3 regions of the Bradyrhizobium sp. USDA3516 genome follow, and region 2 is predicted to be linked to each of the others. Evidence: predicted binding sites of a transcription regulator. Region 2 holds the regulator's gene; each other region holds the start of a gene.
The links. Region 2 encodes HrcA, which represses chaperone genes, less so after heat shock. Its sites were predicted from a motif close to GTTAGCACTCNCNNNNNGNGAGTGCTAAC; they were not measured.

Region 1 (5,368 bases), on a different contig from region 2:
TGCTGTCGACCTTCGGCTTCGTGCCGATGGACAATCTCATCGGCAAGGTGACGCGGATCTTCTGGTCCCTCGACGAAGACGGCGAGCCCCGCTTCGAGCGGCTCGGGAAGGTGGAGTGAGGTCCAGGCCCGTCATTCCGGGGCGCGCGAAGCGCGAGCCCCGGAATGACGTGCTCACTACAAACAAAAACCCCGGCATCGCTGCCGGGGTTTCGTCGTTCTTGAGAGGTCGTTGGACTTAGAAGTCCATGCCGCCCATGCCGCCGCCCGGAGGCATCGCGGGGCCGGCGCCGCCCTTCTTGGGCAGCTCGGCGACCATGGCTTCCGTGGTGATCAGGAGCGCGGCCACCGAGGCTGCGTTCTGGATCGCGGTACGGACCACCTTGGTCGGGTCGATGATGCCCTTCTTGACGAGGTCGGCATATTCGCCGGTCTGGGAGTCGAAGCCGTAATTGTAGGCCTTGTTCTCCAGGATCTTGCCGACGATCACCGAGCCGTCTTCACCGGCGTTGATCGCGATCTGGCGAGCGGGGGCCGACAGCGCCTTGCGCACGATCTCGACGCCGGTCTTCTGGTCGTCGTTCTTGGTGCGCAGGCCCTTGAGCTGCTCGGAGGCACGGAGCAGGGCGACGCCGCCGCCCGGAACGATGCCTTCTTCCACGGCCGCGCGGGTCGCATGCATCGCGTCATCAACGCGATCCTTGCGCTCCTTCACCTCGACCTCGGTCGCGCCGCCGACGCGGATCACCGCGACGCCGCCCGCGAGCTTGGCGAGACGCTCCTGGAGCTTCTCACGGTCGTAGTCCGAGGTGGTCTCCTCGATCTGCGCCTTGATCTGGGCCACGCGCGCTTCGATGTCGGCCTTCTTGCCGGCGCCGTTGACGATCGTGGTGTTCTCCTTGTCGATCATCACCTTCTTGGCGCGACCGAGCATGTTGAGCGTGACGTTCTCGAGCTTGATGCCGAGGTCTTCCGAGATCGCCTGGCCGCCGGTCAGGATCGCGATGTCCTGCAGCATGGCCTTGCGGCGATCGCCGAAGCCCGGAGCCTTGACGGCCGCGACCTTCAGGCCGCCGCGCAGGCGGTTCACGACGAGGGTCGCGAGCGCTTCGCCTTCGACGTCCTCGGCGACGATGACCAGCGGCTTGCCGGTCTGCACCACGGCCTCGAGCAGCGGCAGCAGCTCGTTCAGCGAGGAGAGCTTCTTCTCGTTGATGAGGATGTAGGCGTCGTCCATCTCGACGCGCATCTTGTCGGCGTTGGTGACGAAGTAGGGCGAGATGTAGCCGCGGTCGAACTGCATGCCCTCGACCACGTCGAGCTCGGTCTCGAGCGATTTGGCTTCCTCGACGGTGATGACGCCCTCGTTGCCGACTTTCTTCATGGCGTCGGCGAGGAACTTGCCGATCTCGGCATCGCCGTTGGCCGAGATGGTGCCGACCTGGGCGATCTCGTCGTTGGAGGTGACCTTCTTCGAGTTCTTCTCGAGGTCGGCCACGACGGCTTCGACCGCGAGGTCGATGCCGCGCTTGAGGTCCATCGGGTTCATGCCGGCGGCGACCGACTTGGCGCCTTCCTTCACGATCGCCTGGGCGAGCACGGTGGCGGTGGTGGTGCCGTCGCCGGCCGCGTCAGCGGACTTGGAGGCGACTTCGCGCACCATCTGCGCGCCCATGTTCTCGAACTTGTCGTCGAGCTCAATCTCCTTGGCGACGGTGACGCCGTCCTTGGTGATGCGGGGAGCGCCGAACGACTTGTCGAGCACGACGTTGCGGCCCTTCGGACCGAGCGTGACCTTCACCGCGTTGGCGAGAACATCGACGCCGCGCAGCATCTTGTCGCGCGCTTCAACCGAGAATTTGACTTCTTTGGCTGCCATCTGGATTTTTCCTTAAGGGTTTTGACTGGAGGGAGGAGAGGGGCTCTTAAGCCGCCTTCTTCTTGGACTCGCTGACTTCGAGAACGCCCATCACGTCGCTCTCCTTCATGATCAGCAGGTCCTGGCCGTCGATCTTGACCTCGGTGCCGGACCACTTGCCGAACAGCACGCGGTCGCCGACCTTCAGGTCGATCGGGATCAGCTTGCCAGCTTCGTCGCGGCCACCGGGGCCAACGGCGACGACTTCGCCCTGGGAGGGCTTTTCCTTGGCAGTGTCGGGAATGATGATGCCGCCAGCGGTCTTCTCTTCGGCGTCGATGCGCTTGACCACGACGCGGTCGTGAAGCGGACGGAATTTCATGCAGTCCTCCTAAGCAATTGCTCGGGTTGAGGTTTTGAGATTGTTAGCAATCGTTGCCCGTGAGTGCTAGCACGAGCGAGCCTGAAATAGGACAGGAATTTTGCGGGGGCAAGGGTTTGTAGCAGAAAAATTAGCAGCCGAAAGCGCGGACTGCCAGAAACTCCCCGCCATCGTTAACCGGGCAGCCGTGACCGTATTAGCACGGAGCCGTCTCTGCTGCTAAAGCATTGAATTTCAACAGCTTGTTAAACTTTTGAGCTTGAGATGGGTTGTCAGTTTGCGTCACATTTCTCGTCATGTGAGCGCATCGTTTCCGGGTGGCTCCCCGGGGCACGGACAGGCCACCACGCGAATGCGCTCCTGCAAAGGAGGTTTGGCATGGGACTGCGCGTTGGGGGCGTTTCCGAGGAATTCCGGAAACAGATGCTGGGCTACGGGCTGACGACGGCACAAATTCTCTATCGGATGCCGGATCATCCCTCGCTGCTCCAGACCTATGTCTGGCAGAACTACGACATGTTTCCGAAATTTCCGGCCCTGAAGGATTTCCTGGCGTTCTGGCAGGAGAAGCTCGACGGCCCTCTCCATTCGGTCACGGTGGCGCATTCCAAGCTGATCAAGCCGGCCGAGCTGCGCGCCGTCGACGGCGTGTTCCGCCTGCATTGAACGGAGCACCGGTCTCGTAGGGTGGGCAAAGGCGCGTTCTTCGCGCGCCGTGCCCACCGTCTGTTTCCGATTGAGAGAAGTCGTGGGCACGCTGCGCTTTGCCCACCCTACGATATCACGCACCGACAGCGTCGCGGCAATAACGCGTCCACATCGCGCGATAGGCCGCGTCCACCGCTTGCGCATATGAGACGGGGTTGCCCGCAGCCGCGGCGTTGATCGTTGCGGGCAGTTCGCGGCGCAATTTGTCGAGCTCGCCGATCTCGGCCGCGCGGCTGGCCGCGATCTCGACATAGGCCTCCTCGCTGTCGGCGACCCAGTCCGGCAGGCCAAGTGCCGTGAGGATGGCGCCGGCGGCGCGGCCGGGCAGGCTGTTGCCGAGCTTCGCCACCACGGGCACCCCCATCTGCAGGGCTTCCCAGGTGCTGACGCCGCCGTTCTGCGGGAACGGGTCGAGGGCAATATCGATGCGATTGAACGATGCCAGATGCTCGACCCGCAAGGTGGACCCGAGCAGATCGACGCGTTCGGCCGGCAATCGGCACGCCGCAAACCGCGCCAGCAGCTTGTCCCGGACCAGTGGATCGTGGAGAGCCACGTCCTTGATCAGCAGGCGCGAGCCCGGCACCCGCTCGAGAATCCTGGACCAGACGGCCGCCGCCTCGTCCGAGATCTTGCTGATGCGGTTGAAGACACCGAAGGTGACGAAGCCGTTCGAGAGAGCCGGCGTTGCGGCTTGCGCAATCCCTGATGGCAGCGGCGCCAGCGTCACGAAGCACGGCAGGTCGACCACGGTCTCTGCAAACAGATGCCGAACGTCGTGTGGAATCCCGACCGGATCCGAGAACAGATAGTCGATCGTCGGCAGCCCGGTGCCGGTGCCGTGACCCCAGCCGTGCGCCTGGATCGGTGCCGGCTTGCGCGCAAATACGCCGAGGCGGTGTCCTCTTGTGTGGCCTGACAGATCGATCAGGATATCGATGCCATCGGCGCGGATTTCGGCAGCGAGGCGATCGTCGCTCCATTGCGAGGCGTCGCGCCAGCGATCGGTGATGCCTTGAAACTCGCGTGTCGTCGCGTCCACTTTCGACGAGCACGAATAGCACACGATCTCGAACCGGGCCCGATCATGGTGTTGCAGCACGGGCTTGAAGATGAACGCGGCCGAATGCGCGTTGAAGTCCGACGAGACGTAGCCGAGCACCAGGCGACGATCCGGATCGCGGCTGTTGTCGTGCGGCGCCGCCGCTTCTGAAGCGATCTTCGCGCCGATCCGCTCCCACCATAGGCGTCGCGCCTCTTGATGCTGCCCGACGCTGGCGTCCGGCAGGAAATCGAGCGTGAAGATCTTGCTGGAGATCGCGCTCTCGAGATCGGGCCTGATGTCGAGGGCTCTGTCGAAACTGGCGAGGGCTTCGTCGATCCGGCCGAGTCCGGCAAGACAAAGACCCAGCACCAGATGAGCTTGATCGGAATCGGGCGCGATCGCCAGCGCCTTCTCGCAATCGGATAGTGACTGGGCCACCTGCCGGGTCTGGAGCAGGATATTGGCGCGGCAGAGCCGTCCGTTCACGTCGCCAGGGGCGAGGGCGATGGCTCGGTTGCAATCCGCCATGGCCTCGTCGAATCGCTGCAGCTCCCGCAAGGCGACGGCGCGGTTCGCCAGCGCAGCCGCATAGTCGGCCTTGATCGCGAGCGCGCGGTTCAGGCTTGCGAGAGCCTCGTCGTAGTTGCGCAGACGGCAGAGCGCGGAGCCGCGGCCGTTGTGGGCTTCGGCAAGGTTTGCGTCGATGGCGAGCGCCCGATCGTAGCTTTCGAGCGCTTCCTGGTAGCAATCAAGGGCCGCGCTGGCGTTCCCGAGGTTGGACAGGGCGAGGGCGTAGTTGGGCCGCAAGGCGAGCGCCTTGCGATAGCTCTCGCGGGCATCAGTGTGACGTTTCAGCCCGTTCAGCGCGACGCCGAGGCTCACATGGGCTTTGGCCGATCGCGGATCCACGGCAACCGCCCGGCTCAACAGGATTTCGGCCTGCTGATAGTTTCCGGCATCGGACTCCAAGGCGCCGAGCATATGCAGCGCGATGAATTGATTGGGCGCGATCTGCAGGAGCTGGCGATAGGCAGCCTCGGCCTCAAGCAGGCGTCCCTGCTTGTGCAATTCGAGCGCTTGCCCGAGCAACGGCAGCACGTCGGCCTTTTGCCGCTTCTGAAGCCGGGCATTTTGAAATGCACGCTGACCGACGTTACTGCCCATGAATCAATTCCCCGGATTTCCCGGCGAGACTAGTTCAGCGAGAGAACGAAGACGAGACGACCCCCGCTCGCCGCGCCAGCCTGGGACAAGCTACGATCGACGACGTTATCGCGTGAGGGCCTCAGCCTCATACCCTCCCCTGGAGGGGGAGGGTCGATCGCGCGAAGCGCGAGCGGGGTGGGGTGATCTCTCCACACGGGCAGTATGCGACG
Region 2 (5,368 bases):
GCCTCGGGGAAGAAGCTCGATCACTATTTTCAGGACCATATTCTCGGCCCGCTCGGCATGGCCGATACCGCCTTCGCATTAACGGAGGCCCAGTGCACGCGACGGGCTAATTTGCATCTTCGCGCAGCCAACGGATCGCTCGTGGCGCAACCGCTCGAGGGCAAGCCGAAGAAGAAGGTCTCAGGCGGCGGCAACATCAATTCCACCGCGCCAGACTATCTCAGGCTGCTCCAGGCCATGCTCAATGACGGCCGCGGTAATGGCACGACCATTCTCCGCGCCGAGACGGTGCAGATGATGGCCCAGAACCAGATCGGGGATCTCCAGGCCGGAATCATGAAGACGACGAACCCGGCCCTCTCCAGCGATGTCGACTTCTTTCCGGGAAACCGGCTGCGCTGGGGACTGGGCCACATGATCAACCTCGATCCCGTGGAGCAGGGCCGCAGAGCCGGCAGCCTGACCTGGGCCGGGCTCTACAACACCTACTACTGGATCGATCCAGCCTCCGGGATCGCAGGCGTGATCATGATGCAGATACTACCGTTCGCCGACCAGCGTGCGCTCACCGTCTATCGACAGTTCGAGCGGTGCATCTACCGCTCGATCCTGCCCGGGTGAAACTCCGCGTCGCATTTTCCGGCTTCTGTTCAATCGCGGCAGGCGCTACGCTCGATCCATCGGGTTCATCCCAAGGGGGAGACAGACGATGCTGGACCGACGACAAATCCTTGCGGCGCTTCGGACGAGCGCCCTCGTAGCTCTCGCGCCAACCGCGCTGTTCGCGGCCGCACCGATCAAGCCGGACGAAGCGTCCGCGCTGCTCGTGATCGACGTGCAGAACTGCTTCCTGCCCGGCGGCAGCCTCGCGGTGAAGGAAGGCGAGCAGGTGGTTCCGGTCATCAACAAGATCTCGAAGGCATTTGCGAACGTGGTACTGACGCAGGACTGGCACACGCCGGGCCACGTTTCATTTGCATCGGTTCATGCCGGCAAGAAGCCGTTCGAGACGGTCGACCTGCCCTACGGCAAGCAGGTGCTGTGGCCGACCATTGCGTGCAGGGGACCGATGGCGCGGCGCTGTCCAAGGACCTGTCGATCCCGCACGCCGAGCTCATCATCCGCAAGGGTTTTCACAAGAACGTCGACAGCTATTCGGCCTTCCTCGAAGCCGACGGCAAGACCTCGACCGGGCTCGCCGGCTACCTGAGGGGCCGCAAGATCAAGCGCGTCTTCGTCGCGGGTCTCGCGACGGACTTCTGCGTCGCCTGGACCGCGCTCGACGCGCGCAAGGCGGGCTTCGAGGTCTATGTGGTGGAAGACGCCTGCCGCGGCATCGACACGCAGGGCTCGCTCGCCAAGGCCTGGGCCGACATGGCCAAGGCCGGCGTGAAGCGGATTCAGTCCGCGGATATCGCGGTGAGCGCGTAGGTGCTTTGCGCTGTCATTCCGGGGCGGCTCGAAGAGCCGAACCCGGAATCTCGAGATTCCGGGTTCGATGCTGCGCATCGCCGGAATGACGGCAAGTTCAGTTCGCAGCGCTGCTCGACTCGTTGTTGTTCGCCGCGGGCGCAGCCTTGGCGCCGCCCTTGGCGACACCGACCAGCGCGGGACGCAGCACGCGATCGCCGATCGTGTAGCCGGCCTGCATGATCTGCACCACGGTGCCCGACGGCACCGACGCATCGGGCACTTCGTACATCGCCTGATGGAAGTTCGGGTCGAACTTCTGGCCCTGCGGATCGAGCTTCTTCACGCCGTGCTTTTCCAGCGCGTTGAGCAGCGAACGCTCGGTGAGCTCGACGCCCTCGATCAGCGCGATCAGACCGGGATCGGCCGCGGCACGCGCCTCGGCCGGAACGGCATCGAGCGCACGCTGGAGATTGTCGGCGATGTCGAGCACGTCGCGGGCAAAGCCGGTGATGCCATAGAGGCGGGCGTCGGCGACCTCCTTGCTGGTGCGCTTGCGCAAATTCTCCATCTCGGCCAGCGTCCGCAGCATGCGGTCGCGCGCCTCGGCGGCTTCCTTCTGCAACGTCTCCACCGAGCCGGGCTCGGGATCATCCGGCATGATGTAGGGTTTCGACACCACGGGCTCGCCGGTCGCTGCAGTCGTGTCTTGGGGTTGCCGGTCTTGCTCGGTCATCGGCTCTGATCTCGAACTCGTTTCAGGGATGTTGGCCCGGATATCGTGCTTAAGCCCGCGAAAATCAAGCGCCCGTGATCGGCAGAAAGGCCGGTCAGCCCCCCAACAGGCGGCTGACGATGCGGGCGGCGTAGTCCACGGTGGGGATCACGCGGGCATAATTCAGCCGCGTCGGGCCGATCACGCCGAGGACGCCGACGATGTGGCCGGCGGCATCCCGATAGGGCGAGATGATGGTGGAGGACCCCGACAGCGAGAACAGCTTGTTCTCACTGCCGATGAAGATGCGCACCCCTTCGGCGGTCTCGGCCCGGCCGAGCAGGTCGATCACGCCGCGCTTGGTCTCGAGATCGTCGAACAACAGCCGCACCCGCTCAAGATCCTCCAGCGCGTGCAGATCTTCGAGCAGATTGGCATGGCCGCGGACGATCAGCTGGCGGTCCTCGCTCTCGCCGCCCGACCAGCTGGCGATGCCGGTCGAGATCACTTTCTGTGTCAGCTGATCGAGCTCGGCACGGGCCTCGCCGAGTGCGGTCTCGAGCTCGAGCCGCGCCTCGGCGAGCGTGCGGCCACGGATCCGCGCATTGAGGAAATTGCCCGCCTCCGTCAGCGCCGAAGAGGGAACTCCCGGCGGCAGCGCCAGCACGCGGTTTTCGACCTGGCCGTCCTCGCCGACCAGGATCACCAGCGCTTTCTCCGGTTCCAGGCGGACGAATTCGATGTGCTTCAGCCGCGCATTGGATTTCGGCGTCAGCACCACGGCGGCGGCCCGGGTCAGGCCGGAGAGCCGCATCAAGGCCTGGTCCAGCGCCGCCTCGACCGATTGCGCCTCGCCGACGGAGGAGAGCTGGCTCTGGATCGCCTGTCGCTCGGCCTCGTTGAGGTCTCCGACCTGCATCAGGGCGTCGACGAAGAAGCGCAGCCCCAGTTCCGTCGGCAGCCGGCCGGCGGAGGTGTGCGGGGCATAGATCAGGCCGAGCTGTTCCAGATCGGCCATGACGTTGCGGACCGAGGCCGGCGACAGCGGCATGGCGATCAGGCGGGAAATGTTGCGCGAGCCGACCGGCTCACCGGTCGCGAGATAGCTTTCGACAATTTGACGAAAGATGTCGCGGGAACGCTCGTTGAGCTGGGCAAGGCCTGCGCGCGGCGCGATCAGATGGATCGGATCGTGATGGGCCACAGACGGTAACTCCTCTCGGATGCTTATAATTTGTCCATCCGGGCCCCGTCTGACAAGCGTCGCGTTCGCGGCCTCGATATCTGGGGGTGAATAAGCCCTTGCCGCCCACCCCCGCCCCACCTACAAGCACCGCGAACAGCCTATTCCCGTGAGTTTTGGAGATTTCCCATGCGGCCAAGCCGCCGTGCGCCCGACGAATTGCGCCCCGTGACGCTGGAGCGCGGCGTGGTCAAATATGCGGAAGGCTCCTGCCTGGTGAAATTCGGCGACACCCATGTGCTTGTTACCGCCACGCTGGAGGATCGCCTGCCGCCGTGGCTGAAGGGCCAGGGCCGCGGCTGGGTCACTGCCGAATACGGCATGCTGCCGCGCGCGACCTCCGAACGCACCCGCCGCGAGGCCTCCGCCGGCAAGCAGAGCGGGCGCACCGTCGAGATCCAGCGCCTGATCGGCCGCTCGCTTCGCACCATCGTCGATCTCGAAGCGCTCGGCGAGCGCCAGATCACGGTCGATTGCGACGTGCTCCAGGCCGACGGCGGCACGCGCACGGCCTCGATCACCGGCGCCTGGGTCGCGCTCGCCGATTGCATCAACTGGATGAAGGCGCGCAACATGGTGAAGGCCAACGTGATGCGCGACAACGTCGCCGCGATCTCGTGTGGCATCTACAACGGCACGCCGGTGCTCGACCTCGATTATGCCGAGGATTCGGAAGCCGAGACCGACGCCAATTTCGTCATGACGGGCGATGGCCGCATCATCGAGGTGCAGGGCACCGCGGAACGCGAGCCGTTCACGCAGGACGAGTTCCTGAAGCTGATCGCCCTTGCGCAAAAAGGCATTGCGCGCCTGGTGGACTTGCAGAAACTGGCCGTGGCGTAGTCAATAGGACCATGCACCGCCGAATCACCGACAAGCTCGTCATCGCCACCCACAATCCCGGCAAACTCGCCGAGATGCGGGAGCTGCTCGCGCCGTACGGCATCGAGGCGGTGTCGGCCGGCGAGCTCGGCCTCTCCGAGCCCGAGGAAACCGGCAACGATTTCCGCAGCAACGCCGCGATCAAGGCGATCGCCGCGGCGCAGGCGGCCGGGCTCCCCGCCTTCGCCGACGATTCCGGCATCGTCGTCGATGCGCTTGATGGCGCGCCCGGAATCTACAGCGCGCGCTGGGCTGGTCCATCCAAGGATTTCAACGCGGCGATGGCGCAGATCGAGCGCCTGTTGCAGGAGCGCGGCGCCACCACGCCCGAGAAACGCAAGGCACACTTCGTCTCCGCGCTCTGCGTGGCCTGGCCTGACGATCATCGCGAGGAGGTCGAGGCGCGCGTCGACGGCACGCTGATCTGGCCGCCGCGCGGCACGGCCGGCTTCGGCTACGACCCGATGTTCCTGCCGGACGGCCACAGCCGCACCTTCGGCGAGATGACCAGCATCGAGAAGCACGGCCTGCCGCCGCTGGGCCTCGGCCTGTCGCACCGCGCCCGCGCCTTTCGGAAACTGGCGGAGATCTGCCTTGAGCCGCGCTAACAAGGATGCGTTCGGCGTCTACGTGCACTGGCCGTTCTGCCTGTCGAAGTGCCCCTATTGCGACTTCAACAGCCACGTCCGCCACGCCGCGATCGACGAGGCGCGCTTCGCCGCCGCCTTCGCACGCGAGATCGCAACGACCGCCGAGCGCGCGCCAGGCCGCGAGGTCACCTCGATCTTTCTCGGCGGCGGCACACCGTCCCTGATGCAGCCCTCAACCGTCGGCGCGGTGTTAGACGCGATCGGCAAGCACTGGACCGTTGCAGCTGATGTCGAGGTGACGCTGGAGGCGAACCCGACCAGCGTCGAAGCCACGCGCTTTGCCGGCTATCGCAGCGCCGGCGTCAACCGCGTCTCGCTCGGCGTGCAGGCCCTCGACGACGTCTCGCTCAAGGCGCTCGGCCGCATGCACAGCGCGCGCGAAGCGCTTGATGCCGTCGCCATCGCCCGCCGCGCGTTCGACCGCTATTCGTTCGACCTGATCTACGCCCGCCCCGACCAGACGCCGGC
Region 3 (5,368 bases), on a different contig from region 2:
AATGACCGCGACAACAACGACCAGAACTACAGCGACCATCGAGACGACAGCTTCGACACGGCGGCCGACGACAGTGACTTCGGCGGCGATGACGATGGCGGCAGCGATTACGCGTAGGCTATTCGACCAAGAGATGTGGAACGGCCGCCTCCGGGCGGCCGATTTCTTTTCCAGCAGAGCTCAATGCGCGCCTCCTCTCCGACCACACGCCACGAGGCCATTCGATATAATATGACTAGTGCATGCGCAGTCGGACAGCACCGTGCACCGTCACCATACAGAGCGAAATCGCCCGCCAACACACGCCGCCGTAGACTCCCGGATTTCCAAATTTGGACATGGGTGTTCAACTGGAAGAACACGTTGCTTATGCCACACTGCGTGGCTGCCTCTCTTGGCTACAGTCGGGAGTTTCAAGAATGAGCCCATTTCAACAGCGCATCGCGAACCTGAGCGACGTCACAACCCATCTCATCATCGAACTGTACGAATTGGAGGGATTGCACGAGCGCCTCAGGAAGGCAGAGCTGTCGGTGCGGCGGTTGAAGCGCTCGGCTCGCGCACCGCATTCGGCTTCATCAACTCGTCGTCGCCGCTCCGCTGTCCCTCGTCCTGGGTCGAAGCACCGTCGGCAGATGTGACCATCCAGGCACGCGTGCGGCAGCGGCACCCCCCTTCGATGCCGCGCAATTCGAGCCGACGCGGCACGCGGATTTCATCGCTCCATCGCACGCATGACGCTTCACATCACCACGACCTTGGTGCCGACGTTGACGCGGCCATAGAGGTCGATGACGTCCTCGTTGCGCATGCGGATGCAGCCGGAGGAGACGTTGGTGCCGATGGTCCAGGGCTCGTTGGAGCCGTGGATGCGGTAGAGCGTCGATCCCAGATACATCGCGCGGGCACCGAGCGGATTTTCCGGGCCGCCTTCCATGTGCCTGGGAAGATCGGGCCGGCGCGCGAGCATTTCCGCCGGCGGCGTCCAGTCCGGCCATTCGCGCTTGGCGGTGATCGATTTCACGCCGGACCAGGTGAAGCCGGGACGGCCGACGCCGATGCCGTAGCGCAGTGCCCGGCCGTTGCCCTCGACGAGATAGAGGAACTTGTTCGGCGTATCGACCACGATCGTGCCGGGACTTTCCTTGCCGCTATAGTCAACGAGTTGTTTCTCGAATTTTGGGTCGAACGGACGCTGCCGCGGATCGACCGCCTCCTGCTGCAGAGACGCGCCCTGCTGATATCCACCCTGCATCTGCGGCTCGCCCATCGGCGGCAGGCGCCGCTGGTCGTAATAGCCCGGCTGCTGCTGATACACCGGCTGCTCCGGCGCGTAGGCCGGGCCGCGGCCGGGGCCGTCGCCGAACAGAAACTCGATGAAGCCGCCGCCCATGTTGGAATGGGACGCGACGCGCACCGGTGCCGGCGGCACGCGCGGCTGGTACAGCACCGCGGGCGGATCGTTCGGCACGCTGTTGTCGAAGGCGCTGGCGTCGTTCGCGCCGGCCATGAAGGTGCAAGCGCTGCCGAGCAGCGCGACAGACATTTTCTTGAACATCGACGTACTCTGTACTGTTTCGTCTAGATCACACGCGTCGTGGAGAGCCGGTGGCTGATCCGCGCCCTTCGACGTGGTCAATAAAAGGCAAAAGCCGTTTTGTTTGGTAAACGGAAAGGGCGTTTGGATTCACCACGTCGCAAACGCGCCTGCAATTTGGCGATCAGCGTTTATTTTCGATGAATCCCGCGCGATGATGGTTAATCGCTTCTTTGCAGGGCGTCGCGCGCCGCTGCACAACAGTTCCTGCTGTGAACTTCGTGTTAAATCGCTTCTGGCTACAAAGACGCGTGAGTGAGGTGGGGGGAGTATCCTGATGGCTGTTCACCGCAAGCGTTTTCGCGTCGAAGATATCGTCGGTGGCGAGATGCCCATTGTAGACGTAACTGAAGAGGCTCCCCCGATGCATAGCGAGATCATGGCCGAGCTGCGCGCGATCCGCGCCCAGATGGCGAAGGGCATCGTCGCGGCCCCGCTGTCCGGCAGCGCCGCCATGGCGGCGATCGACGCCTCGACAGCGCACGAGCTTTCCGAAGCGCGCACCATGCTCGAGACCTACCGGGCGCAGATCGAGCAATGCGAGAAGCTGAAGGTCGAACTCGACCTCATCCACGACGCCATCGACCGCACCAAGCGCGAGATCGCGACGCTGCACGGCAAGAGCTTCGACGGCGGCGAGATGGCCAAGGTCAACGGCGAACTCGGCGCGGTGGTGGGCGGCACCGAGCAGGCGACCCAGCAGATCCTCGAAGCCGCGGAATCGATCGACCAGGCCGCCAGCGCGATGTCCAAGGTGGACTCGATCGATCAGCAGAAGCGCCTTGCCGACGACATCCAGGAGCGCGTCATCTCGATCTTCGAAGCCTGCAACTTCCAGGACCTGACCGGCCAGCGCATCAGCAAGGTCATGGGCACGATGAAGTTCATCGAGCAGCATATCAACGCAATGATGGAGATCTGGGGCGGCGTCGACGCGATCAAGTCCCATGTGCCCGCGCAGGTCGACAACCGCAGCGAGGACGAGAAGCTCCTCAACGGCCCCAAGCTCGCCGGCGACGTCGGCCACGCCTCGCAGGACGACATCGACGCACTGTTCGACTGAGCGGCGACGACATAGGAATAACAAAACGCCGGCCTTGGGGCCGGCGTTTTTTGTTTACCCGTCATTGCGAGCGGCTGGGCCGGGGCCCTTGTCACGCCCTCGGCGCGCAGCGGACGTAGACCATGTTGCCGTAGCGGGTGGCGGCGTCCTTGTCGATGAAGCGGGTGATCATGACGCGCCCGTCGAAGGAGACGATCTCGCGGTCCTGGTCGCCGGGGGTCGGGCCGGCCGGTCCGATGTAGTTCTTGCCGCTCGGCGAGCCCTTCAGCCGCAGCTCCTGCGGCGTCGCCTGGTCGGCGAGATGCATGATCACGCCACCGGAGGAACCGGCGGTGATCACGTAGGGGTTCTTGCATTGCTCGCGCGCCATCTTCTCGGTGCGGGCGCGGTCGGCCGGGTTCTGGAACGAGGCAAGGCCCCAGCGGCCGACGATCTCGTCGGCGCGGATGGTGGCCGGCATTTCGGGCGCGACGCCCGGTTCGGTCTCCGGCGGCGGCGGGGACGACGTGAGGGACGGCAGGTTGAAGCCGCCGCCGCAGGCGCCCAGCAGCAGCGCCAGACAACAGGCGGCCGCCAGATTGGCAACCGTGCGCGCGTGAGCCGAACTCATCATGGCATTCCCCCGAACAAGACCACGGCCGCACCCCTCCCGCAGCCAAGCGCAAAACCGCTGCCGGAGCAATGACGTCGTTCTTTACGCCGACGCCCCGAGCGAGTTTCCAATGCCACCATCCTATATCCGCCTCAACAATCGCTTAACCACCTTTGCTTGACAGGATCGCGGCCAAGCCATATTTCCGGACCCACTCTTAGCACTCGGAAAGCCCGATTGCTAAGCGCGCCGTTCGATCCTCGAGGAGAGGGTGGACGGAAGCGCCGCCCCACCGACCCCACTACTTCCGAAGCGAGCCTCCAAAGGGAAACGTCATGGCTAAATCCAAATTTCGTCCGCTGCATGACCGTGTCGTGGTCAAACGTATCGACGCCGAGGAAAAGACCAAGGGCGGCATCATCATTCCGGACACGGCCAAGGAAAAGCCGTCGCAGGGCGAGGTCGTCGCCGTCGGCCCCGGCGGCCGCGACGAGACCGGCAAGCTGATCCCGATCGACCTCAAGGTCGGCGACCGCGTGCTGTTCGGCAAGTGGTCGGGCACCGAGGTCAAGATCGACAACGAAGAGCTCCTGATCATGAAGGAGTCGGACATCATGGGCGTGCTGGCCTAGGGCCATCCGCCTGAACGGCCGCTGAATGCGCCGCCGTCATGCCCGGGCAGAAGCGCGAAGCGCGTTCGCGCTAGACGACCCGGGCATCCATCATTCTTCGCAAGATGATGGATGGCCGGGTCAAGCCCGGCAATGACGGAGAGAAGAGCACAAGACACATCACCTAACACGAGGGATTCCCAGACCATGGCTGCCAAGGACGTCAAGTTTTCCGGAGACGCGCGCGATCGCATGCTGCGCGGCGTCGACATTCTCGCCAACGCCGTCAAGGTGACGCTCGGCCCCAAGGGCCGCAACGTCGTCATCGAGAAGAGCTTCGGCGCCCCCCGCATCACCAAGGACGGCGTCACCGTCGCCAAGGAGATCGAGCTCGAGGACAAGTTCGAGAACATGGGCGCCCAGATGGTGCGTGAGGTCGCCTCCAAGACCAACGACCTCGCCGGCGACGGCACCACCACCGCGACCGTGCTGGCCCAGGCCATCGTGCGCGAAGGCGCCAAGGCGGTCGCCGCCGGCATGAACCCGATGGACCTCAAGCGCGGCATCGACACCGCGGTTGCCGCCGTCATCAAGGACATCGAGAAGCGCGCCAAGCCGGTCGCCTCCTCCTCCGAGGTCGCCCAGGTCGGCACCATCTCCGCCAACGGCGATGCCGCCATCGGCAAGATGATCGCCCAGGCGATGCAGAAGGTCGGCAACGAGGGCGTCATCACCGTCGAGGAGAACAAGTCGCTCGAGACCGAGGTCGACATCGTCGAGGGCATGAAGTTCGACCGCGGCTATCTCAGCCCCTACTTCGTCACCAATGCCGAGAAGATGACCGCCGAGCTCGAGGACGCCTACATCCTCCTGCACGAGAAGAAGCTCTCGGGCCTGCAGGCCATGCTGCCGGTGCTCGAAGCCGTGGTGCAGTCGGGCAAGCCGCTCGTCATCATCGCCGAGGACGTCGAGGGCGAGGCGCTGGCCACTCTGGTCGTCAACCGGCTCCGTGGCGGCCTCAAGGTCGCGGCCGTCAAGGCGCCGGGCTTCGGTGACCGCCGCAAGGCCATGCTGGAGGACATCGCGATCCTGACCGGCGGCCAGCTGATCTCCGAGGAGCTCGGCATCAAGCTCGAGAACGTCACGGTGAAGATGCTCGGCCGCGCCAAGAAGGTGGTGATCGACAAGGAGAACACCACGATCGTCAACGGCGCCGGCAAGAAGCCCGACATCGAGGCCCGGGTCGGCCAGATCAAGGCGCAGATCGAGGAGACCACCTCCGACTACGACCGCGAGAAGCTGCAGGAGCGCCTCGCCAAGCTCGCCGGCGGCGTCGCGGTGATCCGCGTCGGCGGTGCCACCGAGATCGAGGTCAAGGAGAAGAAGGATCGCGTCGAGGACGCGCTCAACGCCACCCGCGCCGCGGTGCAGGAAGGCATCGTCCCCGGCGGCGGCGTCGCGCTGCTCCGCGCCAAGAAGGCGGTCGGCCGTCTCAGCAACGCCAA

Region 1: a site for HrcA is predicted at 2,282-2,310, ahead of AC24YW_RS15180 (co-chaperone GroES). Genes of this name have one in related genera too.
Region 3: a site for HrcA is predicted at 3,469-3,497, ahead of AC24YW_RS11675 (co-chaperone GroES). Genes of this name have one in related genera too.

The regions. Positions count from the first base shown of each region.
Region 1 covers NZ_JBYGYN010000004.1:191,327-196,694, forward strand. The annotation lists gene lepB (signal peptidase I) at 1-119, shown strand, start outside; gene groL (chaperonin GroEL) at 238-1,878, opposite strand; gene AC24YW_RS15180 (co-chaperone GroES) at 1,925-2,239, opposite strand; gene AC24YW_RS15185 (usg protein) at 2,618-2,905, shown strand; gene AC24YW_RS15190 (O-linked N-acetylglucosamine transferase, SPINDLY family protein) at 3,021-5,156, opposite strand.
Region 2 covers NZ_JBYGYN010000007.1:256,314-261,681, forward strand. The annotation lists gene AC24YW_RS22955 (serine hydrolase domain-containing protein) at 1-621, shown strand, start outside; gene AC24YW_RS22960 (isochorismatase family protein) at 1,042-1,431, shown strand; gene grpE (nucleotide exchange factor GrpE) at 1,529-2,146, opposite strand; gene hrcA (heat-inducible transcriptional repressor HrcA) at 2,241-3,329, opposite strand; gene rph (ribonuclease PH) at 3,498-4,211, shown strand; gene rdgB (RdgB/HAM1 family non-canonical purine NTP pyrophosphatase) at 4,223-4,858, shown strand; gene hemW (radical SAM family heme chaperone HemW) at 4,845-5,368, shown strand, end outside.
Region 3 covers NZ_JBYGYN010000003.1:303,894-309,261, forward strand. The annotation lists gene AC24YW_RS11655 (DUF2076 domain-containing protein) at 1-117, shown strand, start outside; gene AC24YW_RS11660 (L,D-transpeptidase) at 743-1,558, opposite strand; gene AC24YW_RS11665 (protein phosphatase CheZ) at 1,875-2,660, shown strand; gene AC24YW_RS11670 (hypothetical protein) at 2,752-3,273, opposite strand; gene AC24YW_RS11675 (co-chaperone GroES) at 3,588-3,884, shown strand; gene groL (chaperonin GroEL) at 4,071-5,368, shown strand, end outside.